Linked DNA regions of Ignicoccus hospitalis KIN4/I. The protein of the gene in region 3 binds, or shares a complex with, the protein of the main gene of each other region. Links are inferred from orthologs where the notes say so. Each region holds a gene or a part of one and is shown on either strand. Other genes may lie near its edges.

Region 1 (5,533 bases), 850 kb from region 3 along the record:
AGTGCTGAGCGAGGACGTCCAAGGCGTTCTTGGGTATCCTCACCCTGTCTATCTTCTTCTCCCTGGCCAACTTCGCGAGGACCGCGTTCTCGAGCAAGTCGTCCCTGTCCACCACGATTATCCTTCCCTTGGAAACCGCGTCTATTCTGTGCCCGGCCCTCCCGACCCTCTGCAGAAGCCTGCTCACGCTCTTGGGGCTGGAAAGCAGTATTACCAAGTCCACGTGCCCTATATCTATTCCCATCTCCAAAGAGGTTGAGGTCACCACCACCTTCAGCTCTCCCTTCTTCAGCTTCTCCTCCACCTCTAGCCTGACTTCCCTGGAGAGTGAGGAGTGGTGGGCGGCCACCTTGTCCGCCAAGCCCTCCTTCTCCAAGTACTGCTTCAACTTGAAGGCGACCTTCTCGGTGGAGTGCCTCGTGTTAGTAAATATCAAGACTGCCCTGTGCTCCTTTATCAGCTTCACCATAGTGCGGTAGATCGCGTCGTTGAGCTCCTCCGCGTCGGCGTTAACTATGTCCTTCACGGGGCATATCACCTTTATGTCCACGGGCTTGGCGAACCTCGCGTCCACTATCCAGACCTCCCTCCCCCTCCCGCCCAAGAATTTGGCCACGGTCTCCAACGGGTGGATGGTGGCGCTCAGCCCGACCCTCTGGAACTCGCCGGCGTGCAAAGCTAAGCGCTCCAAGGTCAAGGTTAAGTGGGTCCCTCTCTTGCTAGAGGCCATCTCGTGGATCTCGTCTACAATGACCCACTTGACGTCCTTGAGCTTTTCCCTAAACTTGGGGGAGGCCAAGGAGAGGGCGAGGCTTTCCGGAGTAGTAATTAGGATGTGGGGAGGCCTCCGGAGCTGCTTCTGCTTCTCCGAGGGAGGGGTGTCGGAGGTCCTAATGGCCACCCTTATCTCTGGGAAGCCTTCCTCCACCCTCTGGTAGATCTCGTTGAGCGGCTCTATCAAGTTCCTCCTCATGTCGTTTCCAAGCGCCCTGAGGGGGGAGACGTAAACGGCGTAGACCTTGTCCTCCAGCAGCCCTCCCTCCGCCATCCTAAACAAGCTGTCTATGATACCCAAGAACGCCGCTAAGGTCTTCCCAGTCCCGGTGGGGGAGGAGATGAGTACGTTCTTGCCCTCCTTGATAAGCTTTATCGCCCCCCTCTGGGGCGGGCTCAAGTTGCCGTACTTCTCCTTGAACCAGTCCCTAACGGTCGGGTGGAGGAGTTGTAAGACCTCCTCGGAAGGGGGGAGCTCTCGGAGGAGCTCGTACACCCTCGATGCCCGGGCGAGGGCCCCTCACAAAAAATTAAGCTTAGCCCCAGCAGCCGCTGGCCAAGTAGACCTTGCCCTTTATCACTTGCTGCTGCGTGGTCAGCCCGCCCACCGTGGGGTTCACTACAGCCGTGTAACACGTCCTCTTGCCCATAGTTAAGGTTATGAACAGCGAAGAGACCTCTTGGGGCACGTTCTTCACCTTGAACTTCAGCTCGCCGACGTTGCTCTTTATAGTAATGGTGGTGTTGGTGAAGTTGCCCAAGCCGAACACCCTCTTTACCTTGGGCTCCAAGGATATCCCGGTGGCCACCGCAACCGCGGGCTCCAGCTTGCCTATGGTGAAGTTCTGATACATGTTGTTAACGTCGAATATGTAGGCCTCGAAGCCCCTCCTAGTGGCGACCAAGAAGAGGGCGTCGCCCACGTAGCCGTTGCCCAAGTAGTCCCCCACCCCTACGAAGTTGTATATGCCGGGCAAGGAGTAGAGCACGGTCTCGTTGTCCAATATGTCGTGGAACCTCAGCACGAAAGTTCCCCTCTCGCCCAAGCTTATCAGCATGAAGTAGGGCTTGCTCGAGTAGGGCTCGTTCTCCAAGAATATGGGGGCGAACGTGGCGACCTTCATCTTAATTAAGTCTTCCTCGCCCTTCGCCTCCCCTCCCTTGCCCTTGTAGTGGTAATACATTATCGGCGACATCTTCCTCAACCACAAGACCAAACAGCCGTCCCCGTCCAACAAGTCAGGCAACGGGTTGGTGGCGCTAACGTTGGCGCCCAAGTTGAAGGTTATGTTCGAGGCCACCTTGTCCTTGAGCACGTCGTACAGGGTGCAGTAGACCCAAGTGTCGTTGCCGAGCTTCTCCTCCCTCACCTCCCAAGCGTAGACGTCGTTCTTCTTAACGAAGATGCCTACGCGGGCGTCGGGGGAGTGGGCGTACTTGCCCAAGGGCTCGGCCTCGTCCCCGTATATCGCGTACAGCGTGCCGTTGACGCCGAGGAGGAGCTTCCCGTCGAGGGTGGCGGACTCCCCCTTCCTAGGGTCGAAGACCGGCACCACCGGGCCCTTTATCTCAAACTTGCCCACTACCTTGTTACCCTTTATGGTCCATATCTCCTGAGTCTCGTTTATAGTGTTCACGAAGAGGAACGCCGTGCCGTCCTCGTCCGGGTAGGTTAAGGGCTGGGCGGTGGCCGCCCCCTCGAGCTCCACGAACTCGAGGGGGTACTCGACGCTTACCTTAGGCACCTCCTCGGCGGGGGCGCCGAAGCGCTCTTGCTGGGTGACCTCCGCCTTGGGCGGTTTGCTGCTCAGCACGAGGAAGGTTATGCCGAGGCCGGCTATCACCGCGACCGCGACGGAGGCCAACACTAAGAGCTTCTTGTTTATTTGGACTTTCTGAGGAGAGCTCATGACTTCCTCCGCGGGGGCCTTTGAGGGTCACTTTATCACTCCTGTGGTGCGCGCCAGTCTCTCCGCGGCTTCTCTGGTCAAGCCGTCGCTGCCCAAGATGGTGTACCTCTCGGGCCTTATCTTGTGAGCTATGGTGAGTGCCTCTATTATTTTCTCGTCCTCCACGCCTAGCTCCTCCGCCGTAGTAGGCAAGTTCAAGTCCCTCAGAACCTTCCTCACCTTCCTCCAGAGCTTGGAGCCGTGTAAGTAGAGCATCATTATCGTCCCGACGCCCACTTGTTCGCCGTGGAGCGCCGGCCTGTTCGCTATGACGTCCAAGGCGTGGGAGAACAAGTGCTCGCTCCCGCTTGCCGGCCTGGAAGAGCCGGCTATGCACATGGCTACTCCGGAGGAGATGAGTGCCTCCACCAAGATCCTCAACCCGTCCTCGCTCAAGGCCTTCAACAGCGGAGAGTACTTGAGGACGTGCTTTGCGCTCATCAGTGCGAGGGAGGCGGCATAACTGCCGTAGTACTCCCCCTTCAACACGTGGGCGAGCCTCCAGTCGCGCACCGCGGAGAACTTCGCCAGCACGTCCCCTATGCCGGCCCGGTTGAGCCTCTCCGGGGCCCTAGCTATGACTTCGATGTCCGCGACCACGGCTATGGGAGTCTTTGTCTTGACGCTGGTCGGCCCCTTCAAGCCCTTGAGGCTGGAGAACGGGGAAGCTATGCCGTCGTGGCTCGTGGCGGTGGGCACGCTCACGACGTCCCTCCCGAGCTTCATAGCAACGTACTTGGCCACGTCTATCGCCTTCCCCCCGCCGAAGCCCACCACCACGTTGGGTTCCCCGTTCAACCCTTCCAACACCTTGTTCGCCTCCTCAACGGACGGCTCCACGACGGTCACGAAGTCTACCTTGAACCCCTCCTTTTCCAACAGCCCTTGGAGCTCGTCGCCCCACTCGGACCACACGTGAGGGCCGGTGACCACGAGCACCTCGCCGCCGTCAAAGCCCAAGGCCTTGATGACCTTCGGCAGCTCCCTCCTCGTCCCTCGGCCCACCACCACTCTCTTCATTAGCTCTATCTCGTGGCGGTCCCTCAAACGATGCCTACCGGGGCCCCTTAGGGAGGGACGCTAATGAGGTGTGAGCCATTAAAAAGCCCCCAAGGGGGCCGCTGAGGGGTAACGAACGTGAGCGACGTCAAGTTCTTCAAGATTAGGGGCTATATGCTGGTATCGCACGACAAGAACCCGAGGTGGCAGGCCTTCGAGGTGGTGAGGAGGGGGACCAAGCCCGAGGAGGTAGTGGAGAGGGTGCTCTCCGAGCTCGGCAGCAGGCACAAGCTGAAGAGGTACCACATAAGGGTTGAGAACGTACAAGAGGTGAAGGAGGAGGAGATAGAGGACATCTACTTCCTCCAGCTGGCCCACTTGAACAGCTGGGAGGCCTACGACGCCCACAAGGTCTGGAGGAAGTACAAGCTGGGCTGGGGTGCGTGGAAGTGAACGTCCCCCAAGAGAAGCTGGAGGAGCTCCAGAAGCTCCAAAGGGAGTACGAACAGCTCCGGGCCCTACAAGCCAGCCTCGCGGTCGAGGTGGAGCGCCTCAACGCCTTCAAGAAGGACGCCGAGCTGGCGGCGGGGGAGCTGGAGGAGCTGAAGGAAGAGAAGGAAGCCTTGGTCCCTATGGGGCCCGTGTTCGTGAAGTCTAAGCTCCAGACCAAGGTGCTTTACCCGTTGGGAGCCAACGTCTACTTGTCCACGAAGCCCGAAGAAGCCGTTCAGAGGCTCAAAGAGGACAAGAAGAAGATCGAAGAGCAGCTGAAGCTCCTCGAAGCAGAGCTGGCTAAGGTGACCCAAGCGCTGACTTCAATAGAAGCCAGGGTCGCCGAGATCTACCGGGAACTGAACGTTGCTGGGGCGCCTAAAGAAGGCACTCAAGGGACTGGTCAACGAGGTAGCTAAGAGTACCAAGGAAGTAACCGAGGAGAAGCCGGTAACCCCGGAGGAGAGGCCGAAGGAAAAGAAGGAGGAGAAGAAGGGCCTTTTAACGAAGTTAAAGGACACAATAGTTTATAAAGAAATAGACGTAAAGAAGCTAGAGCCTCTCCTGGAGGAGTACGTACTGACGTTGAGCGAGCTGGACGTGGCCTACGAAGTCGCGGAGGAATTGATAGAAAACTTCAAGAAGAACTTAGCCGGCTTGAAAATAAAGAGGGGGGTCGACGAGAGGGAAGTGATTGAGAAGGCGTTAAAAGATGCAATTCTGGGCTTGATAAGCGTACCCGCGTTCGACTTGATCGAGGAGGCCAAGCGGGCCCAGAGGGAGGGCCGGATACTTAAAATCATGTTCATGGGTGTTAACGGAGTTGGGAAGACCACGACCATAGCCAAGGTCGCTTACGCGATGAAGAGGGCCGGGGTCACCCCGGTGCTGGCGGCCGCGGACACCTTTAGGGCCGGGGCGGTGGAGCAGCTCAAGGTACACGCGGAGAGGATGGGGGTACCAATAATAACCAAGCCCTACGGGAGCGACCCGGCGTCCGTGGCCTACGACGCTATAGAGTACGCCAAGGCGAGGGGGTTTAACGTAGTTTTGATAGACACTGCCGGGAGGATGCACGTAGACGTGGACTTGATGAACGAGCTCCGGAAGGTCGCTAGGGTCGCAGAGCCGGACTACAAGGTCTTAGTCTTGGACGCCTTAACCGGCAACGACGCAGTCGAACAAGCGAAGTTCTTTGACGAGGCCGTGGGCGTCGACGCTGTAATATTGACTAAGGTGGACGCAGACGCCAAGGGGGGAGCGGTCTTGAGCGTCGCAGCTACCATAAAGAAGCCCGTCCTATACTTGGGCGTAGGCCA
Region 2 (5,528 bases), 930 kb from region 3 along the record:
AAAGGAAGGCTATGAAGAAGGCAGTAGAGCTTAGAAACGACTTGCCGGAGTTCATCCGATACCACTGGTGGAGGTACTTCCGGCTGGAGAGGGGCTACAAGTGGAGGAAGCCCAAGGGCAACGACAACAAGTCCCGGTTGCAGCTCAAGGGCTATCCTCCAATAGTCAAGGTAGGGTACCGCACCCCGAAGGAGGTTAGGGGGCTCCACCCCAGCGGCCTGGAGCCGGTCATAGTTCACAACGTGAAGGAGCTTGAGAAGGTCGACAAGGAGAAACACATAGTTTACATAGCTTCATCCGTAGGGAAGAAGAAGAGGGCCGAAATAATTAGGAGGGCTCAAGAACTGGGCGTCCGCGTGGCCAACGGGGGTGTAGAGGCGTGAGGCCAGACAAGGTCGCGAGGTTAGCGGCAGAGATCCTCGGCGTCGGGGAGAGTAGGATCTGGATAGACCCCACAAGGCTGGCCGACGTCTCCGAGGCCGTCTCCAAGGAGGACGTAAGGCGCCTAATAGAGGAAGGAGCAATCAAGGTCGAGCCCAAGAGGCGTAACAGCAGGGCAAGGTGGAAGGTACGCCACGAGCAGAGGAAGAAGGGGAGGAGGAGGGGTTACGGCAAGAGGAAGGGCAAGGCCAGCGCCCGTCAGGACCCCAAGGAAGCTTGGATGAACAGGATAAGGAAGATAAGGAGGTTCTTGAGGTACTTGAGGGACCACGAGGTAATAGACAGGAGGACTTACAGAGAGCTATACATGAAGGCTAAAGGTGGCATGTTCGATAGCTTAAGTAACTTAAAGACCTACTTGAGGGAGAGGTACGGCATAGAGGTGAAGTGAGTTGGCAAGGGGGCCTAGGTACAAAGTTCCCAGAAGGAGGAGAAGGGAAGGGAAGACCAACTACTACAAGCGTTACACCATGGCGCTCTCGAGGAAGCCCAGGTTCGTGGTGAGGAAGAGCAACAAGTACGTGTGGGTACAAGTGATCGAGTTCGCCCCCGAAGGGGACAAGGTCATAGCCGCTGCGCACTCGAAGGAGCTCGAGAAGAAGTACGGCTGGAAGGGCTACGGCAACTCCTTGCCCGCCGTCTACTTGACCGGCATGTTAGCGGCCTTGCGGGCGAAGAAGGCCGGAATACAATACGCGGTCCCGGACATAGGCTTACACAAGCCCACTAAGGGCGCCAGAGTGTTTGCGGCGATAAAGGCGGCCAACGACGTCGGGCTAGAGGTGCCCGTGGGAGACGTGGTCCCCGACGAGAGCAGGATAAGGGGCGAACACATAGCTTCCTACGCGGAGAGCTTGAAGAACGAGAACCCGGAAGAGTACCAGAGGAGGTTCGCCAAGTTGCTGGAAAGGGGCCTCAAACCGGAGGACTACCCGAAGCACTTCGAAGAAGTGAAGGCAAAGATACTCGAAGACTATAAGGTGGAGCAGCCCGCCACCACGGGGTGACGCGAAGTGGCGGTGACCGTTTCCGCGGAGGAGTGGGTCCCGAGGACCAGAGTAGGGAGGATGGTTAAGGAAGGCAAGATAACTAGCATATACGAGCTCTTCGAGAAGAACTTGCCGATATTGGAGCCGGAGATAGTAGATTATCTGGTTCCGGACTTGAAGCACGAAGTATTGGACGTCAGCTTGGTTCAGAAGGTGACCGACGCCGGAAGGGTCACTAGGCTTAGGGTGCTGGTCGTAATAGGCAACGAGGACGGCCTGGTCGGCCTCGGCATGGGCAAGGCAAAGCAGATGAGGTTCGCGATACAGAAGGCGCTCGCGAACGCCAAGCTCAACATAACTCCGGTCAGGAGGGGGTGCGGCAGCTGGGAGTGCACATGCGGGGAGCCCCACAGCGTGCCCTTCACCGTAAGGGGCAAGAGCGGCAGCGTCGAGGTGATCCTCAAGCCCGCGCCGAGAGGCACCGGGCTGGTGGCGGGTGACGTCGCGAAGGCCGTCCTTCGGTACGCGGGGATCAAGGACGTCTGGACGCACACGGAAGGAGAAACTAGGACTACCCACAACTTCGCCAAGGCTACCTTCAACGCGCTGAAGCAGACTTACAAGTTCCTCGCCCCGTGGGACTGGGTACAACAGCAGTGAGGGGTGTTGAGGGATGAGCAAGAAGTTGTACCTAATTATTAGGATAAAGGGAGAGCCTGACGCGCACCCGGACGTGAGGAAGACTCTGGAGAACTTGAGGCTGTTGAGGAGGTATGCGGCCGTGGTCTACCCGGCGGACTTGCCGGGCCTCGAAGGCATGCTGAGGAAGGCACAAGCGTGGATAACTTGGGGCGAGATAAGGAAGGACGTGCTGGCGAAGCTCTTGGAGGTTAGGGGGAGGGCGCCAGGCGACAAGAAGCTCACCCCAGAGTACATAAAGGAGAAGTTCGGGGTGAACAGCTTCGAAGAGCTCGCGGAGAAGATAATTAACGGCGAGGTGGTGCTTCACAAGCAGGAGGCGATCAAGCCCTTCTTCAGGCTACACCCGCCCAGGGGCGGCTTCAAGAAGAGCATCAAGAAGCCTTACCGCTCCGGAGGGGAGGCCGGCTACCGCGGGGAGGCCATAAACGAACTGGTTTTGAGGATGCTCTGACCACAAAGGCCTAAAACATTGGAAAGCCCGTCGGCCGGGGTGAGTAACTTTGGTGGTAAGGCGTAGGAGGAAGAGCAGGAAGCTGAGGGGAAGGACCAGAACTATGGGCTGGGGCAGGATAGGCCAGCACCGCAGGAGCGGCGCGCGCGGAGGGTTCGGCCGCGCCGGCATGCACAAGCACTTCTGGACGTGGGTCACCGCCAAGAGCCCGGGCTACTTCGGTAAGTACGGCTTCCACTTGCCCCCCGAGGACAGAGTGGAAATTAAGGAAATCAACGTGGGAGAGCTCGACGAACTCGCTAGGAAACTGAACACAAACGTGATAGACTTAGCAGCCATGGGCTACAACAAGCTGTTAGGCTTCGGGAAGGTCAAGGGGAGCTACACTGTAATAGTTGCGTTCGCGAGCAAGAAGGCCATTCAAAAGGTCAAGGCCGCCGGGGGGAAGGTGGTAACCCCCGATGGCGAGGAGCTGGAAGTGGAGGCCGCTTCTTAGCTCTTTCTTATTGGTATCCTTGGCGCCCTTCTCGACGTCCGTGCCTTGCTTCAAGCTACCCGGCCTTGAGAGCGTGGCCTTCTGGATAAGCACTACTATGAACTTCTTCCCGTTCCTCCTCTACACGGCTATACTAGCCTACGTTAGGAAAGACTACAAAATAGTGCTAGAGGGGCTCGCCCTGAACGCGTTCGTGCTCGTCCTCAAGTACTCGTTCCACACCCCCAGGCCGGAGGGCTCTGGCCACCTAACCCCGGGCTACCCCTCCGGCCACACGGCGAGGGCCTTCTGGCTGGCGCTCGAGCTCGAAGGGGTCTGGAGGTACCCTATGTTAACCTACGCGGCTCTGGTCGCGTGGTCGCGCGTTCAGCTCTGCGCGCACTACCCGCTGGACGTAGTGGGAGGAGCGTTGAGCGCTTTGGCCTTCCGCGACTTATGGGAGGTTCTGCTGGAGAGGGTAGGAGCCTTGAGGGGGCAGCGCGCTTAGGCGCACAAGTTCGAAGGGTTTTGCCGTACTCAACTTGGCGCCAAAACGTAGTTACGGTCCCTACTGACAGTTACATAACGCCTATTGTTTCCTCAAAGTCCAACGGATCAAACGCTTACGCCGAGGCGTCGACCCTGTCTTTTAGCACGAGATTGCCTAGCGGGCGAGGACGTGGCGACAGTAGGGATCGTGAGTTCGGTCGCTACGCGTTCTGAGACCCCTTTCGGGAGGGTCGGGAGAGGGGGTAAGTGTAGGAGCCCGGCGAGGCCGTGGCGGCCCCGCGGGGATTTGAACCCCGGACCACCGGCTTTCCCAACCCCGCACGGGATAGGAGGCCGGCGCTCTGTCCTGGCTGAGCTACGGGGCCAACCCCCGTTTTCCGTGACCCCCCTTCCCTTTTTTAATGTTTCTCCTGGTTCTCCTCTTAACCTCCACGGGCACGCCGATCACCCTTACCAACGGGAGTCCCAAGGGACATTGGACCTCCTCGAGGACCTCCCTCACCTTCACCTTCACCCTCTCCCCCCAAGGGGCGGTGCAGTCCCTCCAGTGCGGGCACTTCTTGTTAGTACACTTGGAGGGCGTATACTCGACAGTCGCCCCCTCGATTGCTAACCTCTTTGGCAAGATCAAGGGTATCCCTACTTCCTCCACCTCTCCCATGACCACCTTTCCGTGTACCTTACAGTCGTGTTCCACCAGTCCTACCTTGCCCTTCACCTCGTAAATCCAGCCCCGCTTGTACTCCTCGCACCTCTCCTTGAGCATACAGCCCTCGCAGAGGGGTAAGGTTCCCACAGCCACGAAGCGGTCTCCGGGCTTGAACTCCTTGGGTACTGGTAACACTTTCTTCAACGCCTTTCCCCTCACTTTATGTTCGCCGAAACGTAAAGGGCCTTCGGGTACTGGCGGTGACCAAAAAGATAGTGTTGAGGGTCAGCGACGACTTCTACGAGGAGTTGGAGAGGAGGGCAAAGGAAGAGGGTTACGCCTTAGTGACGGATTACGTGCTTGAAGTTCTCTCCAGAGAGCTCGAGAGGTCTCCCTTCAACCCCAGGGCGTTGGAGGCTAGGATAGAGAGGCTGGAGAGGGGCGAACTGCCGACGAAGCTGCAAGAGGCTGTATGGAAGCTCATCGAAGAGGCCCTCGAGAGCAAGCTGTCCTCAATAGCTATAGAGGGGCTCAACTTGGACGAGAAGGAGCTGCTTAACAAGCTTGTCGACGAGGCCGTTAAGAGGATAGAGAGGAAAGTGGTCGACATGATAAACCCGTGGAGCCAGAAGGTGGACTCCCTCTCCCGCCAGTTGGGGGAGCTCTTGGAGAGGGTTGAGGAGCTGGAAGAGAAGTACAAGGCTCCGCAGCCGGAGCACGAGGAGGTTCGTAAGGAAGCGCCCGTGACTGTCGAAAAGACGTACGATAAAAAGAAAAAGCGATCGGCAATGGATATTTTGAGGGAAAGGAAGGTTAACTTCGAGGAAGACATGGCGTTCGCCAGAAACGTGGACAAGCTCATCGAAAAGTTGAAGAAGAGCGGGGCTTTGGTCATTGAAACAACCAAGCACGGCCGCGTGGTGGTGCACCCGGAGGCTTGGGAGGAGTTCTGGCAGAGGCTCTCGGAGGCCGGGAGCTCCGAGGAAGAGGTCATGGAAGCTCTAAACGACGAGAGGCTGTTCAAGTTGTTCGAGGCTCTAAGGGAAGACGGCTTGATATACTACGACGCCTCGCGGGGCTGGACGGCGTCGCCGGACTTGAGGAGGAGCGTCCAAGAAGAGTAAGTGAGGAAACGACACTTCTTTTAGCCTTGCCGGCAAGTTGGGGACCGGTCCGAAGGCTTGTCGTGCGTGGCCGCCAGGGGGGTCTGGAAGGGCTATCGGGTCGGCCCTCAGAGGGTGGAGGTCCTCCGGGGGGTCGACCTCGAGGCGGGCTTCGGGGAAGTGGTTGCGGTGGTGGGCCCCTCGGGCT
Region 3 (5,495 bases):
GTTCATAGACGACGAGGACTACGACGAGGAAGAAGTGATGTTCTTCGAGCACCGGGGCAAGGTGTACTTAGTGAGGGTTTTCCTAGACCGCGATGGCATGGAAAAACTTACTATCGAAAGGCTTTAGGCCGTGAGGGCTATTAGCGTGGTGGTCTCCCTAATTCCTTCGCTCTTCCTCACTTTGTTGAGTATGTAGTCCTCTATCTTACTCAAGCTGTCGGCCTCGAAGATTGCTATTACGTCGTAAGGCCCGGTTACTATGTCGACCCTGCTGACGTAGTCCAAGCCCTTTAAAGCTTGGTAAACCTTCTCTTCCATGCCCGACTCAGTCTTAATCAGTAGGTAGACGCGTGCCAAGGAGGCCCACCGCCGTTAGGTTATACGGGGAGGATCATTTTTACCTTACCTCACCGCAGCCCCCACGGCCTCCCTCAGCGAGCGGAACCCCTTGGAGTGTAGCCACCAAGCCAACCCGGCGAGGACCTCAGAAAACACCCCGAGCCCCTTATCGGCCACGGCGCTGCCTATCTGAACTGCACTCGCCCCAGCCAACACGAGCTCCACGGCGTCCCTCCACTCGTACACCCCACCGACGCCGACGATGGGGGCCTTGAGTTCTTTGTAGACTTCATAGACTGCCCTCACGGCTATAGGGTGGATGGCCCTCCCAGACAGCCCGCCTACTTTGTTCGTTAGGACGGGTTCCATAACATCAATATCTATTACCATGGCCCTTATCGTATTTATCAAGACCAGGCCGGACGCCCCAGCGTCCAGCGCGGCGCTGGCGGTGTCCACGAGCTTGTCCACGAGCCCGAGCTTGGCGAACACCGGCACGTTAACCGTGGTGGCCACGGCCTCTACTACCTTCCTAACGGCATTTATATCCATCCCCAGCTCGAGACCTAACCCCTTCGCGTGGGGGCACGAGAGGTTCAACTCCAAGGCGCTGGCGCCCGCGTCCACGGAAGCCCAAGCGGCCTCCGCGAACTCTCGCTCGTCCTTACCAGCTATAGACACGACCACCGGTAGGTTGTACTTCCTCCCGACCTCCACCAACTCCTTCGCGACCTTGACTCCGGGGTTGGCCAGCCCCACGGCGTTCACGAGCCCGCACGGCGTGGAGACCACTATAGGGGGGTCGTTCCCCTTTCGGGGCTCTAGAGTGAGCGTTTTGGTGACTAGAGCCCCTACCTTCGCCTTCTTGGCCACGGCCTCCAACGCATCCGGGCTCCCTCCCAATATCCCGGAGGCCGGCATCAGGGGGAGTCTCAACTTCAGCCCGCCCACGTCCGCGCTTAGGTCCAGCACCCCGTCGCCCCCTCGCAGAACTTTCTTAGGATTATATCGGGAGGTCCGGAAGCTTCGACGGGCATCAAGGGTTGCGGAAGGGAGTCATCAACGTAGTTGAGGTGCTAGTGTTAATAGTAATCTTCTTAGCGGCGGCTGCATTCTTGGCATCATTCTATATGACGTCCGTGACGCAACAATCTGAAAAGATAAAGGAGGAAAGCCAGAAGAACGTCTTCCTAATAAATCCTCCGGCGAAGGTCATAGGTACGGTAGTGGTGGAAAACTACACGAACAGCGAGAGCGAGGCCAACGGACAGAAGGACGCAGTTCCCTTCGCTTGCTTAGAGGAGGTAGGGAGCGGCAAGAGCTGGTGGCTCTCGAGCGTGTACTTGATAAAGGGGTATGGCGGAAACGTCTTCAAGTCGGTTTCCTTGTATGACGTAGTAAAAACCGTTTCCGAAGTGTCTAACTTAGGCGACGGGAGCAAACAGAACTTCACCGAGGTCGCCTTCGGGAACCTCAACAAGCTCGTAGCCCTCTGCTACTTGAACGACACCTTGAACGCGGTCTACAAATTCGACGTCAGCTGCGACGAGGAAGTCCTCAAGAAAACCGTAAACGACGCCGTAGGGTGGTGCAAGTCCAAAGCAAACGCTCAAACCACGTGGATGGTGAAGTTCCTGAACCCCTTCCAGTACTTGCCCAGCGGCGGGGTGGGCGTAGCGGTCGGGCCGATAATACCCGGGGAGGTAGTTCAACAAGGGGGCACCTTCAGCTTCAAGGTAAAGTTAGCCGAGAGCTACGACCCCAACCCGCTGCTCCCCTACTCCTTAAAACAAGAGGGCAGCTTGACCTTCGACGACATAGTTTCGTGGATCCAGAAGGGCAACGGGGCGGTGTCAGCTGTAGGGGTGATCGAGGCGGTCTGCGAGAGCTGTACTTTCAGCGTGGGTTAGGGCATTTGGAGGAGCTTGTGGACTTGGGGTACTACCCTCACCCTCCTTTTTAGGTAGTCGTCCTTCAACACCTCGAGGACGAGCTCCCTCGCGGCGGACGCGTAACCCTCGCCCTCGTCCAAGGGTTGGAGGACCACGGGCCTCGGGACGTCTCCGAGCTCTTCGAGGAACTTCTTTACACACGTTAGGTCTGTCCTCCGCACCACTAACTTCAGTTCCCCCGAGAAGTTCTCCAATATCCTCCTGACTGTTGACGGGAAGTTTATGTAGTAATCGCAAGTAACTTTGGGGCTTACAGTAATCCAGATTTCGTGTCCTTCCAGGGCGCTGGGGTAGATCGTGCCGTTGGTCTCTATTTGGACGAGCCCTTTGAACCCCTTCTCTTCGAGCTCTTTCAAAAAGCTCCTTATCTCCAGTTGCCACAACAGGGGCTCTCCGCCGGTTAACACTATGAGGCCCACGCCGCTCTCGAGGGCCCTCTCCGCTACCTCGCTCACGGGGACCTTGAGTCCTGGGGACCAAGAGTACTTCGTGTCGCACCAAGGGCAGCGCAAGTTACACCTCGCGAGCCTCACGAAGTAGGCGGGCGTCCCCACCAAGCTGCCCTCGCCTTGAATCGACAAAAACTCCTCAATTACTTCGAACTCCGACATCAGAGCCCGGCCTTGGCCTTTATCTGCTCTACCTCCTTGATTATCTCTTCTACCAAGTCCTTGGCCGCGCCGGGGTCTATTATGGCGGCGGCAGCGGCTTGCACCTCTATGCCGGCAGCCTCCCCGAGCTTCTTCTTGCTGGGCACGTAGACGTAAGGTATCTTCTTCTCTTCACAGAGCAAGGGCAAGTGCGCCACTATCTCTGGGGGGTCCACGTCCTCCGCGATCAGCACCAGCTTCGCGAGGCCCTTGTCGACGGCCTTGGTAGTTTCGTTAGTACCCTTCTTTATCTTCCCGCCGCTCTCTCTGGCCTTCCTCAAAGCCTCGTAAGCCTTCTCGGCCAACTCGGGGGGCACTTCAAACCTAACGTAGAACGGCTTGCTCATCCTCATCTACCCCTCGTCGTGAGGGGCACGAGGGAGGGAGGTTAAAAAAGAGTGAAGGGAGGCCCGCGGCGCCGATGAGGAGCAAGCTGAGCGCTGAAAGGTGATTGGAGGTCGGGCTCCGAGGCCTCGGACCCCGTAGGGTGTTCCTCACCTTCTTCTCGGCACCCGGAGCTACCTCATCAGCCTCTGTGGAGCCTGAGCGTCGGAGGGGGGACGTGGCCTTTCAACCTTATGAAGTTGTTGGGGCGCAAGTCCTCCACCGGGAGCACCACTCCTCTCCCCAAGAGGCCGCCTAACTCGATAACGTCCCCAGGCTTGGCGTCGGGAACTGGCAGCAAGCGAACTCCTAACGGCTTGCTATTTATTACACCTATCATGAGTTGGTCCAGAGTTATAGAGGCCAAGGTTTCTGGGGTTACCAAAGGAATCGGCACCATGTCCAGCCCGGCCGAGCAGACAGACGTGTAAGCGATCAACTTGTACAAGTCCAAGGTCCCCCTCTGAGCGGCCTCGACCATCCCCGAGTCCTCGCTCAGCGGGACGAAGAGTCCGGAGAACCCACCGAAGCGCGAGACAGCCATCGCCCCTCCCTTCTTCAAGGCTTCTACCAACAATGCTAGCGCCGCCAGAGTTCCCGGGGCCCCAAAGGAGGGCACGCCCATGGCCTCTACCACCTTAGCCACGCTGTCCCCCATCTTGGGCGTCGGCGCCAAACTCAAGTCCACAGATCCCATTTCAACTCCCATCTTCTCGGCCACCTTCCTGCCGGCGAACTCCCCCAGCCTCGCGATCTTGAACGCCGCCTTCTTTAAAACCTCGTAGAGCTCTCGGAAGCTGTTGACCTTAGACCTCCTTACTACGGCCTCCATGACGCCGGGGCCGGAGATCGCTACGTTCACCTCGGCCTCGGGCCTCCCCTTGCCGTGGTGGGCGCCGGGCATGAAGGGCACGTCCCCGGGCAAGTTCGCCGAAACTAGGAACTTGGCGTTGCCAGTACCTTTGGTCCTTATGGCCAAGTCTATTAGCGCTTCGCTCACCTCATATACGGCCTCTACGTTCAAGCCGCTCCACGTGTCGCCGACGTTCAAGAACCCGAAGAGCCTCTCGGTTTTCGATAAAACCTCTGGTAAAACCTTGATTAAGGTTTTTGCTCTCGCGTTCAGTCCGACCTCTGCAAAAGCTCCGAAGCCTCCGAGGGCGTCCACCCCGGTCTTTACGGCTGCTCTGTCCAGCTCCTTCGCCAGCTCGACCAGCTCCTCTTCCTTGTTGACCACCTCGGCGAGGGGGGTCAGCGCCATCCTTACTGTTACTATAGGTATGCCGTGCTCTTCGCTTACTTCCCTAACGGCACGCACTAGCTCCGAGCCCTTGCTTTCGACCGTTTCCACTATCTCTTCCTTCTCCTTCCCTGTGACGTCTAACGAGAGGGTTACTGCTCTCACGTCCAAGTTCAAGTAGTGAAGCATCTCAGTAACTTCAGCTATCTCCTCGGGCCTGAACCTCAACCTTCCTACACCTCTTCCGCCGCTTCTCGGACCGAATCTCCATAGCTTTTACCATCCACTCGCGGGGCACCAGCTCGAACGGGCACCCCTCCAGCTCGGTTACCCATAACGGCCTGGGCGGCAGCTCTACGTCTGCAAAGTAGGCGACTTCGACCCCCTCGAGCTCTTTGGCTGAGAGCTCCAACGCTCTAGAGATCTGCTTCGTGCCGAAGTAATATAGCAAAACCTCTACGGGGAAATAGCTGGAGATCGTGCATCCTTTAACAAAGTCGTCGTAAGCTAAGGCAGCGGCGGCCCTCAGCCTCACCGGGTCGGTGCCGTAGGCGTGCCTAGGCCTCTCCGGAACCTCCGCCTTCCCCCAGAATATCAAGCTCGACCCCCAAGGCCTCCTCTAGGGCGCCCTTAACGCTGGGGTCCTCTCTGAGCGTTTCAGACGCGTCCCACGGGAAGACGATCCAGTTCCCGCTCTCCTTGACCCAGAGATCAACCTCCTCCGAGCACTGAGGTTTTTTGAACAAAACTGCGGTAGTTATTGACTTGGGGGAGTAAGCCTCGAGGAACTTCTTAGCGACGCTCAAGGTCTCGCCGGAGTCGCACACGTCGTCCACTAAGAGGATTCTCAAGTCCGTCACGTTGCCAATGAGCGGCAGCGTGACGACCGGTTTGCCCTTCTTCCCTATCCCTCTGTAACTCTTGATTCTC
Region 4 (5,349 bases), 1.1 Mb from region 3 along the record:
ATGTGTCTCTCGAAGAAGTCTTCCCAAGGCATATCGTACTCGAAGCGACGGTAAGAAGCCTTGATAGCTTCCTCTATTATACCCGGGTCCTCGACCTCATTCCAAACGCTCTCGTCCAACTCGTGGAGGGTTTTGTAAGGGCAGAAAGTACACGCCACGCGGGGGAGGCCCTTTAGGTAGTCTGGGTGGACGGCGTTGACCTCCCTAACTATCTTGACCACGTCGATAAGGGTCAGTAGGAATATGGGCCTCACCTTCTTGAAGTCGAACACCTTAGGGGTCGTAGGAGAGTGGAAAGACAGCCTCTTGAACCTCTTGATGGACTCGAACATGCGTTCGCCGTCAGCCCTCACGTAGTCCTTCATCTCCTTCAATACCTTCCTTATCGGCTTTACTTTTTGTGTAGTACACCACCTGTTCCCCCTGAAGGGCATCCCCTGCTTCAACATGTTTCTCATGATCTCCCTGTCAGCTTCTACCACCACTAACTTGACGCCTAGTCGGTTCGCAACTTTCTCGACGAAATCCACGTTTCGTGGGTTTTCTAGGTAGCTTACATGGGAATAGAGGAGCGTGACGTCGGCGCCCAAGTCGCTTAAGACCTTGGCCGCCGCGACGCTGTCCTTACCCCCAGAGAAGTTCAACACTACCTTAATGTTGGGCGGGACCTTCTCGGACAACCACCTCAAGTACCCTTCGTAGTCTCCTGCAACGGAGACGAAGGGCCACTTTATGTCTTCGAAGAACCTACCGAAATTTAGCGTAATGCCAGAAACTTTCAACATATTGCCATCAATAAAGTCGTTAATTCTAATTGCCTTGCGAACGTCTAACCAAAGGTAGACGTCGTCGTTTATCCCGGTAAATTCGGCCGAGTCGACGAGCCACGACGCCACTCTCTTCACCTTTATCTCGGGATAGCGTTCCATTGAGGTGCACCGTAACCTTAACACGCGACGAAAGGTATTTTAAGCGTAGCACGCACACCGTGCGATAAGCTTTTATAATGTTCGCGAGAGCAGAACCCGGAGCCGGGTCGTCTAGCGGCCAAGGATGCGGGGCTTTGGCCCCCGTGACCGGGGTTCGAATCCCCGCCCGGCTACCACTTATCCATTCCCTCCCACAACTACAAAGCCTCAAGCGAGCTTTATTATGGTCCACGGGACCCCGCGGTGGGAGCGGAGGCCTTGTCGGTAAACTTCAGGCACGTGGGAGTAAGGGGGGTCAAGCCCCCGATCGGTACGTGCAACGACCCCGAGTGTCCTTGGCACGGACATCTAAAGGTAAGGGGCACCATTTTGGAGGGTGTAGTAGTCAAGAAGAAGATGAATAAGGCTGTGGTAGTACGCCACGAGTACTTGTACTACAACAGGAAGTACCAGAGGTACGAGAGGAGGAAGAGTAACATCCACGCCCGCTTGCCGCCCTGCCTCGCGGACGAGATAAAGGAAGGCGACGTCGTAGTTATTGGAGAGACGCGTCCCCTGGCTAAGAGTATAAGCTTCGTAGTCCTCGGCAAGAAGGCAGGGGGTGAAGAGTAATGGTAAAGGCGTCAGCGAACAAGTCGCGTAGAAAGGTAGTAACCGGCCTCCAAGTGGGCAGCTACGTGAAGGTTACGGACAACAGCGGGGCAAAGGTCGCCATGATTATCGGCGTGCCCGGCTACCACGGCAGGCTAAGGAGGATTCCTCCGGCGGGCGTGGGCGACATGGTGGTAGTGACTGTAAAGAAGGGAACGCCCGAAATGAGGCACCAGGTAGTTAGAGCGATAGTCGTTAGGCAGAGGAAGCCTTTCAGAAGGCCCGACGGCACTTGGGTTGCTTTCGAGGACAACGCGGTGGTCATCGTAAGCGAAGACGGCACGCCGAGGGGGTCGGAGATAAGGGGACCGGTCGCCCGCGAAGCGGTGGAAAGGTGGCCCAGGATAGGCAACGTGGCCAGCATAGTCGTGTGAGGTGAGCGCCGTGCCTATCCCCAAGTCCAAGAAGCCCAGCAAGCAGAGGAAGTTCCTCTACAACGCTCCCTTGCACTTGAGGCATAAGTTCATGAACGCCCCCCTCAGCAAGGAGCTGAGGGAGAAGTACGGCGTCAAGAGGTTGCCGGTGAGAAAGGGCGACACCGTAAAGATCGTCAGAGGGAAGTTCAGGGGCCACGAAGGAACGGTCGCCAAGGTAGACCTAAAGAAAGCGAGGATATACGTAGACGGCGCAACGATAGAGAACTCGAGGGGCGAGCAGAGGTTCTACCCCATCCACCCTTCGAAAGTGATTATAACCAAGCTAGGTGAGGTCGACAAGGTAAGGCAAAAGATAATAGAGAGGAGGAAGAAGGAGGTGAAGTAAAGTGGCAAGGGTAGGTGGAGGTAAAAGGCACCTAAAGAGGCTCGCCGCCCCGGCCTTCTGGCCCATTCATAGAAAGGAGGCCGTCTGGGCGGTAAAGCCCCGGCCGGGTCCCCACCCCATAGAGGAGAGCATACCGCTACTGATACTCGTCAGGGACGTGCTCGGATACGCCGAGACCTCTAGGGAAGCGAGGAAGTTGATAGCAGAGGGCAGAATAAAGGTTGATGGAAGAGTAAGGAAGGACTACAAGTTCCCCGTAGGCGCCATGGACGTAATAGAGATCGTAGGGGCCGACGAGTACTACCGCATGATCCCGTACCCAGTCAAGTACCTAGTACCCATGAGGATAGATGCAGAAGAGGCCAAGAAGAAGATCTGTAGAATAGAAAACAAGGTGACAGTTAAGGGCGGTCACGTCCAGTTGAACTTACACGACGGCAGGAACGTGTTGATAAGGGTAGAAGACCCGCGCAACCCCGTAGAGGCCCAAGAGTACAAGACCTTGGGCGGCTTACTCATAACGGTGCCCGAGCAAGAGATCTTGGACTACGTCCCCTTCGAGGAGGGAGTAATCGCAATAGTGAAGTCTGGGAGGAACGTAGGAAGGGTCGGGAGGATAGAGGAAATCGTGAAAGGGATGGGACGGAAGAAGACTCTAGTTAAGATGAGGGACGTACACGACGAAGTGTTTTACACCGTCGCTGAGTACGTATTCCCAATAGGGAAGGAAGAGCCCTTGATAAAGTTGCCGGAGGGTGCTTGGAAATGAGCGCGGAGTTGGAAGTTAAGCGCTTAGAGGTTCCCCTCCCTCCCGAAAGGGTTGAAGAGATACTGAAGAGGTGGGAACAACAGCCTATGCTGAAGCCCAGGTTAGCCAAAGTGACGGTCAACATCGCCCTGGGCGAGAGCGGCGAACGCTTAGAGAAGGCCTACAACTTGCTAGAGGAGCTAACCGGCCAGAGGCCGGTTAAGCGCAAAGCCAAGAAGACCATAAGGCAATTCGGAATAAGGAGAGGGGAGAACATAGCAGTCATGGTTACCTTGAGGGGACAAAGAGCTGTGGAATTCCTAAAGAAGGCCTTAGAGGCTGTCGGGTGGAAGATCAAAGCCTCCAGCTTCGACGAGTTCGGCAACGTAGGCTTCGGCATAAGGGAGCACATACAGATACCCGGCACGCGCTACGACCCCAGAGTAGGTATATTCGGCATGGACGTGATTCTGACAATAGAAAGACCCGGCTACAGGGTGGCCAGGAGGAGGAGGGCTAGGTCCAAGATCCCCCGGAGGCACAGGGTCACCAAAGAGGAGAGTATGGTATTCTTGGCCAAGGAGTTCGGCGTAAAGATCGAGGGTTAAAAAAGAACGCGGGAGCGCAAGAGGGGGTGTGAAGAATGGCCAAGTTTAGGCCTCCCAAGTATAGGAGGTTTGGGCGTGGAGCAAGGAGATGTCAGAGGTGCGGTAGCCAAGACGCCGTCATAACTAAGTACGGATTGTACCTCTGTAGGCAATGCTTCCGAGAGGTAGCTCCTACTCTAGGCTTTAAGAAGTACAGGTGAGAGCAATGGTGATGCTCGACACTCTCGCGAACGCCCTCACCACAATATACAACAACGAAGTTAGGGGCAACAAAGAAGCAATAATAATGCCCGCTTCCAAGTTGATCGCCAACGTACTAAGGATAATGCAGAAGGAAGGCTACGTGGGCGAGTTCGAATACATAGACGACGGACGGTGGGGCAAGATAAGGGTGAGGCTGCTGGGCAGGATTAACAAGTGTGGCGCAATAAAGCCCAGGGTGTCCGTGAGCTACAGAGACCTACTGGTCTTGCCGGAGCACTTGAGGAGGTTCTTGCCGTCCAAGGACGTGGGCATTCTGATAATAAGCACCTCCCAAGGACTGATGACCCATAAGGAGGCCATACAGAAGAGGGTAGGCGGAATAGCTATCGCATACGTCTATTAACCTTTTGTTGTCCCTTCCACACAAAAATCTCCATTCGCTCTTTAGAACCCGGGCTCGAGTGCCTTGAGGGTCTTGGACCTCGTAGGGAGAGAGATAGTTTGGTGTCCTCCTAATAGCACCTTAAAAGAGGTCGTACACAAGATGAGGGCTCACAACGTCGGCAGCGTCTTGATACTTAACGGCGACGAGCTCGTGGGCATTTTCACCGAAAGGGACCTAGTAAGGGCCTTCGACGAGGGGGCTAAGCCCGAAGACCTTGTCAGCGACTTCATGACGCGTAACCCTATAGTTGTGAACCCGGAGGAAAGCTTGGAGAGCGCACTACAGAAAATGTTGGCACACGGGATTAGGCACTTGCCCGTAGTGTCGCCAGAAGGCAGAGTCCTAGGAGTGGTGAGCTTGAGAGACGTAGTAGAGGCCTTACTGGCGCAGCAAACGCCTATCTGAGCTAAAACCTCGCCCGGCGCGGGCCTCTCGAGATGAAAAAGAAGGCAAGCATGAACTATCTCGACGTCGTAGCTTGGATAAGGAAGAACGAAGATCTAATAGGGTCGACAGTCCAAAACGTCTACTACAAGGACGGCCTAATGTGGATGAAGCTGAAGGGAAAGGGGAGCGGCACTAAGGCGTTGATCGCGGAGCCGGGGAGGAGGATCCACCTAACGCCCTCTCCTCCGGAAGCCCCGGAGAGGCTTCACCCCTTCGCCGGGGGGCTACGCAAGTTCTTGAAATCCGCCAAGTTGACTTCGATCAAGACCGTAGGTTACGACAGAGTCGTCGAGATGAACTTCTCCAAGGGGGGTGAGGTCTACAAACTGATGATAGAGCTGGTGCCCAGAGGGGTTATTGCCCTTCTTGACCCCGAGAACAAAATACTCTACGCCAACGAATACAAAGAGATGAGGGATAGATCGATAAAGAGGGGTGAGTTATACAAGCCACCTCCAGGGCCGACCTTCGACCCCTTCAACGACTTGGAGGAGTTAGGAGAAAGGATAAAGAAGGGTAAGGACGTAGTCAGGGGGCTGGTAATAGGTCAGAAGG
Region 5 (5,537 bases), 850 kb from region 3 along the record:
GACCATATTGGCCTTGGCGAGCAAGCCCGACGAGGACGAGTTCAAGACGGTTTTGAAGGTCGTAGGCCTAAGCACGTTAATAATTGCAGCCTTGGCATACATAATAAGGCTGGTCATAGTGTTAATGCTCTACGGGTGATGGGGGTGCCGTTCTTCCCGGTAAGGACCGTGAGCGGGAGGGAAATTGACGTTGCACTGCTAATTGAAGAAAGGGCGAGAGCAAAGAACTTAGACGTGAAGTCCGTCATAGTGCCCCCGAGGATTAAGGGGTTCGTCATAGTGGAGAGCCCCGCCCACTTCGTGGTGGCAGAGGCGGTAAGGGGGATAAAGTACGTCAGAGGGGGGCCCGGCAAGAAGATATCGTTGGAGGAGGTGCTCAAAATGATAAAGCCCGTGCCGATAATAGAGACCGTCGAGGTGGGCGACATAGTGGAGCTGGTGGCCGGCGTCTTCAAGGGCGTGAAGGCGAGGGTTGAAGCCAAGATACCGGAGAAGAACGAACTGGTCCTCAGCATAGTGGAGGCGGCTTATCCGTTGCAAATAACAGTCCCCGCGGACTACGTGCGGCCGGTGCGGAGGTGAAGCGGGGATGCCCAAGAAAGTGTTAACCTTCAGCGTCGAGGGCGGCAACGCCAAGCCCGCGCCCCCGATAAAGCCGGCGCTGGAGTCCGTAGGCCTGGACCCCAACGAGGTAGTTCAGAAGATAAACGAGGTCACCAAGAGGTACAAGGGGTTTACCGTAACCGTAAAGGTGATAGTTGACCCGGACACCAAGGAGTACGAGATAGAGGTGGAGCCTCCAAACATAACTGAGCTCCTCCTAAAGCTGGCGGGCGCCAAGGCCCCCTCCGGGGACCCGATACACCAGAAGGTCGGCGACCTGCCCTTCGAGAAGGTAATAGAGGCGGCGTTGCTCAAGGCTCCAGAGCTGACGGCTAAGACCTTGAAGGGGGCCGTAAAGACCGTACTCGGGACCGCTAGGGCTATAGGGCTCACGGTGGACAAGATGGACCCCAAAGAGGTGACGCGGCTGGTCGAGGAGGGCAAGTACGACGAGCAGCTCAAGAAGTACGAGCCCGAGTGGGAGGCAGTCAGTTAAAACCCCTCTCAGTGGTGAGGGAGGGTCCGAAGTTGTTAGTGGACGAAGCCCTTTTGGAGAGGGGCGTCAAGGAGGCCGTAGAGAGGAGCAGGAAGCGCAACTTCAAGGAGTCCGTGGACATGATAGTGGTATTGAAGGACATAGACTTGAAGGGGCCCGAAGGGAGGATAAGGGAGGTGGTGGAGCTCCCGCACGCCCCCAAGAAGGAGGTCAAGATATGCGTGGTGGCCCACGGCGACTTGGCGCTACAAGCGAAGAAGATGGGCCTGACCGTGGTCACCAGGGACGAGCTCCAACAGATGGACAAGAAGGCGGCCAAGAAGCTCGCGAAGAGGTGCGACTGGGTGCTCGTTCAGACGGACTTGATGGGCATAGCGGGTAAGGTCTTGGGCCCCGCCCTGGGCCCCAGGGGGAAGGCCCCGGTCCCCCTGCCCCCCAACGCGCCTCTGGAGGCCTTCGTCAAGAGGTACTCCAAGTCTGTAAACTTGAGGATTAGGAAGCAGCCGCAAGTGATGTGCAGCATAGGCACGGAGGACATGGACCCCAAGGAGCTGGCGGAGAACGCGGCGGCCGTCTTGGGGGCTCTGGAGAGGAAGCTCCCCAACCCTCAAAACCAGATAGCTAAAGTTATAGTGAAGACCACGATGGGACCGCCGGTGCTCGTTCTGAGCAGGAGGTGAAGGGCGTTGAGCGCGATCACCGGCAGGGTCTCCACTTACCACAGGGAGAAGTTCCCCGAGTGGAAGGTAAAGCTGGTAAACGAGGTAAAGGAGAAGCTGAAGGAGAACGACGTAGTGCTGGTACTGGACCTAGTGGAAACTCCAGCGAACTTGGTACACAAGTTTAGGAAGAAGTTCAGGAAAGAGCTCCCCTACATGAAGGTAATAAAGAACAACTTGGTGAGGAAGGCGTTTGAACAGAGCGGCATTGAGATGCCTAAGGAGATGGATGAGCAACTGGTAGGCTCCAACATGTTCATATTCACTAACGACAACCCCTTCAAGCTGGCCCTCAAGATATCTAAGTTCAGCATGCCCGCCCCCGCCAAGCCCGGCGACGTGGCCCAGAGCGAGATAGTGGTCCCGGCCGGCGACACCGGCCTCACCCCGGGCCCCATACTCTCAACCTTCGGTAAGCTGAAGATCAAAACTATGGTCAAAGGGGGTACCATACACATCGCCAAGGACACTGTGGTAGCGAAGCCCGGGGACGTGATCTCGCCGGAGCTCGCGAGCCTCCTCCAGAAGCTGGGCATAACGCCCATGGAGCTAAAGATGAAGATCAAGGGAGCTTACATAAAGAGCTTGAACAGGTGGGTGCCCGCAGAGGAGCTGGTGCTCGACCTGAACAAGTACAAGGAGCAGATACAAGAAGCGTACACCAACGCGCTGGCCTTGGGAGTGAGCATAGCCTACCCGGTGCCGGAGGTGCTGAAGCTGAGCGTGGCGAAGGCGTTCCAGGACGCGCTGAAGGTAGCCGTGGAGGCGGGCTGGCTCACCAAGGAGACCGCGCCGTACTTGCTCAGCAAGGCCTACGCGCAAGCGCTGGCGCTGGTGGGCGCTCTGGGCGACAAGGCGAAGGAGCTCGGAATAGAGGTGGAGGTCCCGGCCGCGCCGGCGCCGGAGGCGAAGGAGGAGAAGAAGGAGGAGGCGGAAGAGGAAGAAGAGGAGAAGAAGGAGGTCTCGGAGGAGGACCTCTCCGCGGGCCTCGGGGCGCTATTCGGCTAACCTCCTCCTCTTCAAATACTCCTTTACTTTTTCCGAGAAGAACACCCCCCCTCCTATCACCGGGTACGCGTAGGGGAGCTCTTCTACCACCTTCATGCCCATAACTTCCCCGACCTCCACTTCCAAGCCCACTACCTTCTCTATTTCGCTCAGCTTCTTACCTCTCTTAATCAACCAAGCCACGGCCACCGCGCCGTCTATGGAGAACTGCTCGGGGCCCAAGTTCCTCACCAGAACCCCCTTGGGCAGCAGCTTGCTGGTCAAGAGCTCCCACGTCCTCCCCTTAGGGGGGTGGGCCCCCAAGATCCCGCCGACCACCACGGTCCCAGAGGCCTCATCGGGAGTGAGCTCGCCCTCCCCCTTGGGGTCCAGAACGACCCAAGGCCTCGGCATGTGATCTATAATTTCGACCACGCTCCTCTCCTCGAAAGGTATTCCGAGTTCCTTCAAGGACTCCTTCAGCCTCTCGTCCTTTACGTTCGTTATTAAAAGTTCGTCGCCTACCAGCTCGTAGGCGTGCTCGTACTCGTAGAGCAGCCACTCGCTGAACTCCTCCAAGTTTTCCACTATTATCAAGCCGCTCCCCCGGAGGGGCCCGCGGGGGAAAGTAAATTGTCGGGGCCGGACTACCCCATAGAGATAATAGAGGAGGGGAAGGTCAAGCTCGCAGTCCCCAGGATGAGCGACTACTTGAGGCCCGACGGGGTCTACGAGCCCGCCCACGCGCCGGTGTTCTACAACCCCAAGGCTAAGTTCAACAGGGACGTGGCGGTCGCCATGGGGGCCGCCCTCAAGGAGAGGCTGGGGAGGCTGGAGGTCTTGGAGCCCTTGGCCGGCTCGGGGGTTAGGAGCTTGAGGTACGCCGTAGAGGCCGGGGCCGACAAGGTGCTTGCGGTGGACGCCGACCCCAAAGCGGTGGAGCTGATAAAGTACAATATAAGGTTAAACAAGCTAGAGGACAAAGTAAAGGTCTTGCTCGCAGAGGCGAACGCGGTCTTGCACTCCCGGGAGCTCAGGGGAGGCTACTACGACTTGGTGGACGTGGACCCCTTCGGCTCTCCCATGCCCTTCGCCGACGGGGCGATCAGGGCGGCCCGGAGGAGGGGCTTGGTGGCCTTCACCGCGACAGACACCGCCCCCTTGACCGGGGCGAGGCCCCAGTCGGCCTTGCGCAAGTACGGCGCCTCCGTTAGGAGGACTCCCTTTTCCAAGGAGGTTGCAATAAGGGTCTTGATAGCTGCTTTGGTGAGGGTTGCGGCTGTGAGGGAGGTGGCACTCAAGCCCGAGGCGGCGTTCTTCAAGGACTACTACGTGAGGGCCCACCTCACCGTCGAGAGGGGGGCGAGGAGGGTCGAGGAGGCCTTGTCCCAGCTGGGCTACTTGTTCTACCGCCCGGACTACTCCGTCGAGGTGGTGAGGGGCTACCCCCTCCCCGAGAGGGTGCCCGAGGGGACCGCCTTGGGCCCCCTTTGGCTGGGCCCCCTGACCGGCCCCTTGGCCAAGAGGGCCGCGGAGCTGGTCGGGGGCGAGGTCAAGCGCTTCTTGGAACACTTGATAGAGGAGGACTCCGTGGGCGTGCCGTACTCTTACAAGGTTGAGAGGGTCGCGAGCATATTGAAGGTTAACATGCCCAGCCCGAAGCTGGTCGTGGAGGAGCTCAGGGCTGCGGGCTACAAGGCCTTATTGGCCCACTACGACCACACCTCCGTTAAGACCGACGCCCCGGCGGAGGAGGTCTTCAAGGTCGTGAAGAAGCTGAGCCCGCGGCCCTAACCGTTAAGCTCGGGCCCCGGGGCTAGCCCTTAGGTGGTCCGCGGGATGAGCGTAGTGGAGAGCGCTGAGGCCGAGCTCAAGGAGGCGGCGGCCCAGTTCTACGAGAGGAAGCAGCTCCTAGCCTTCGCCGCTTCCTACGCGCTCGCCTCCGCCTTGGGCGCGGCGCTCAAGCAGCCCGCCGTCGCCGGGGCGGGCTTGGCCCTCGTGGGGGCTTCTGCAGTCTTGTTCAAGAAGATCATAAGCAGCAAGATAGAGGCAGTCAGAGAGGCGTGGGACTTGTTGCTGGACATAAAGGGCTTGGACACCAAGCTAATACAAAACCCGGAGGAGAGGAAGGAGCTGGAGGAGCTGATACAAACGAAGTACAGCAAGTTCAAGCGTGTCGTGGCGTACGTGAAGGACGTCGCCGAGGAGTTGAAGGGGAAGGCCTCGCTCGCCTTCGCCCTCTACGGCGCCGGCAGCGGGCTGGCGAGCTCCTCCCTCGCCTTCAGCTTACCTTGGCCCGTGTCCTTAGCTACTTACGCAATCATGACCTTGTTGTTCGTAACGCCGCTTCCGAGCATAGTGTACGAGTTGAGGGAGGTGGTGACGTAGGAGCCCTTGGCCGCCGTGTGGCGGGCCCGCCGGGATTTGAACCCGGGACTTCCGCGGCGGGAAACGGGCCAAGCCCCGCCTCTACGGGTTAAGAGCCCGCCGCTCTACCAGGCTGAGCTACGGGCCCGCTCCGTGGGCTTGGAGACCGGTGGGGGTTAATAAAATTTTAGCACACGTCTCGCACTTTCCTCAAGGCTTGTGGAAATCTGAGGGCGAGTTACTTATCGGACCTTAGGAGCTTTTGCGTAACGCGCTTTTTGTGGTCTTTGTCTTTATTAGAACCTCGGGTTGTGTTTTTCGTTATCTTTTAGGAGAACTATCTTTCCAATCTCCCTTGAGACTCT

Evidence for each region.
Region 1: rpl7ae (region 3) and rpl18a share a complex: the UniProt entries of both Methanocaldococcus jannaschii proteins name them as parts of the 50S ribosomal subunit. The link is inferred for Ignicoccus hospitalis KIN4/I from one-to-one orthologs.
Region 2: rpl7ae (region 3) and IGNI_RS06560 share a complex: the UniProt entries of both Methanocaldococcus jannaschii proteins name them as parts of the 50S ribosomal subunit. The link is inferred for Ignicoccus hospitalis KIN4/I from one-to-one orthologs.
Region 4: rpl7ae (region 3) and rplX share a complex: the UniProt entries of both Methanocaldococcus jannaschii proteins name them as parts of the 50S ribosomal subunit. The link is inferred for Ignicoccus hospitalis KIN4/I from one-to-one orthologs.
Region 5: rpl7ae (region 3) and IGNI_RS06075 share a complex: the UniProt entries of both Methanocaldococcus jannaschii proteins name them as parts of the 50S ribosomal subunit. The link is inferred for Ignicoccus hospitalis KIN4/I from one-to-one orthologs.

The regions. Positions count from the first base shown.
Region 1 is NC_009776.1:1,046,062-1,051,594, forward strand. What follows is about bases 2,569-5,517. They hold rpl18a (50S ribosomal protein L18Ae), read left to right. Parts: upstream 2,569-3,860; coding sequence 3,861-4,175; downstream 4,176-5,517. Other genes in these bases: IGNI_RS06035 (hypothetical protein), read right to left, coding at 2,569-2,684; IGNI_RS06040 (NAD(P)-dependent glycerol-1-phosphate dehydrogenase), read right to left, coding at 2,712-3,770; pfdA (prefoldin subunit alpha), read left to right, coding at 4,166-4,633; ftsY (signal recognition particle-docking protein FtsY), read left to right, coding at 4,581-5,517. In the rest of the region: IGNI_RS06030 (ATP-dependent helicase), read right to left, coding at 1-1,270; more of IGNI_RS06035, read right to left, coding at 1,311-2,568; more of ftsY, read left to right, coding at 5,518-5,533.
Region 2 is NC_009776.1:1,132,933-1,138,460, reverse strand. The notes cover bases 900-3,843. They hold IGNI_RS06560 (50S ribosomal protein L30), read left to right. Parts: upstream 900-2,103; coding sequence 2,104-2,583; downstream 2,584-3,843. Other genes in these bases: IGNI_RS06550 (phosphatase PAP2 family protein), read left to right, coding at 3,045-3,566; IGNI_RS06555 (uL15m family ribosomal protein), read left to right, coding at 2,633-3,079; IGNI_RS06565 (30S ribosomal protein S5), read left to right, coding at 1,455-2,090; IGNI_RS06570 (50S ribosomal protein L18), read left to right, coding at 900-1,448. Also shown: IGNI_RS06580 (50S ribosomal protein L32e), read left to right, coding at 1-383; IGNI_RS06575 (50S ribosomal protein L19e), read left to right, coding at 380-832; more of IGNI_RS06570, read left to right, coding at 834-899; IGNI_RS07595 (UPF0179 family protein), read right to left, coding at 3,924-4,412; IGNI_RS06540 (hypothetical protein), read left to right, coding at 4,478-5,341; IGNI_RS06535 (ABC transporter ATP-binding protein), read left to right, coding at 5,408-5,528.
Region 3 is NC_009776.1:198,939-204,433, forward strand. Bases 1,596-4,506 are described here. They hold rpl7ae (50S ribosomal protein L7Ae), read right to left. Parts: upstream 3,289-4,506; coding sequence 2,902-3,288; downstream 1,596-2,901. Other genes in these bases: IGNI_RS01185 (hypothetical protein), read left to right, coding at 1,596-2,249; IGNI_RS01190 (7-carboxy-7-deazaguanine synthase QueE), read right to left, coding at 2,246-2,902; IGNI_RS01200 (PFL family protein), read right to left, coding at 3,468-4,506. Also shown: IGNI_RS01170 (hypothetical protein), read left to right, coding at 1-127; IGNI_RS01175 (Lrp/AsnC ligand binding domain-containing protein), read right to left, coding at 124-357; dihydroorotate dehydrogenase PyrD, read right to left, coding at 403-1,311; more of IGNI_RS01185, read left to right, coding at 1,383-1,595; more of IGNI_RS01200, read right to left, coding at 4,507-4,793; IGNI_RS01205 (hypothetical protein), read right to left, coding at 4,765-5,163; IGNI_RS01210 (phosphoribosyltransferase), read right to left, coding at 5,123-5,495. UniProt on the Methanocaldococcus jannaschii protein: Multifunctional RNA-binding protein that recognizes the K-turn motif in ribosomal RNA, the RNA component of RNase P, box H/ACA, box C/D and box C'/D' sRNAs.
Region 4 is NC_009776.1:1,267,185-1,272,533, forward strand. The notes cover bases 889-3,653. They hold rplX (50S ribosomal protein L24), read left to right. Parts: upstream 889-1,964; coding sequence 1,965-2,342; downstream 2,343-3,653. Other genes in these bases: IGNI_RS07300 (phosphoadenosine phosphosulfate reductase family protein), read right to left, coding at 889-929; IGNI_RS07310 (30S ribosomal protein S17), read left to right, coding at 1,173-1,541; IGNI_RS07315 (50S ribosomal protein L14), read left to right, coding at 1,541-1,954; IGNI_RS07325 (30S ribosomal protein S4e), read left to right, coding at 2,344-3,111; IGNI_RS07330 (50S ribosomal protein L5), read left to right, coding at 3,108-3,653. In the rest of the region: more of IGNI_RS07300, read right to left, coding at 1-888; more of IGNI_RS07330, read left to right, coding at 3,654-3,698; IGNI_RS07610 (30S ribosomal protein S14), read left to right, coding at 3,734-3,898; IGNI_RS07335 (30S ribosomal protein S8), read left to right, coding at 3,904-4,305; IGNI_RS07340 (CBS domain-containing protein), read left to right, coding at 4,369-4,752; IGNI_RS07345 (Rqc2 family fibronectin-binding protein), read left to right, coding at 4,785-5,349. UniProt on the Methanocaldococcus jannaschii protein: One of two assembly initiator proteins, it binds directly to the 5'-end of the 23S rRNA, where it nucleates assembly of the 50S subunit. Located at the polypeptide exit tunnel on the outside of the subunit.
Region 5 is NC_009776.1:1,051,717-1,057,253, forward strand. Bases 3-2,955 are described here. They hold IGNI_RS06075 (50S ribosomal protein L1), read left to right. Parts: upstream 3-1,131; coding sequence 1,132-1,779; downstream 1,780-2,955. Other genes in these bases: IGNI_RS06060 (protein translocase SEC61 complex subunit gamma), read left to right, coding at 3-139; IGNI_RS06065 (transcription elongation factor Spt5), read left to right, coding at 139-582; IGNI_RS06070 (50S ribosomal protein L11), read left to right, coding at 590-1,099; IGNI_RS06080 (50S ribosomal protein L10), read left to right, coding at 1,786-2,826; IGNI_RS06085 (SAM-dependent methyltransferase), read right to left, coding at 2,815-2,955. In the rest of the region: more of IGNI_RS06060, read left to right, coding at 1-2; more of IGNI_RS06085, read right to left, coding at 2,956-3,393; IGNI_RS06090 (RsmD family RNA methyltransferase), read left to right, coding at 3,439-4,599; IGNI_RS06095 (hypothetical protein), read left to right, coding at 4,645-5,193. UniProt on the Methanocaldococcus jannaschii protein: Probably involved in E site tRNA release. Binds directly to 23S rRNA. Protein L1 is also a translational repressor protein, it controls the translation of its operon by binding to its mRNA.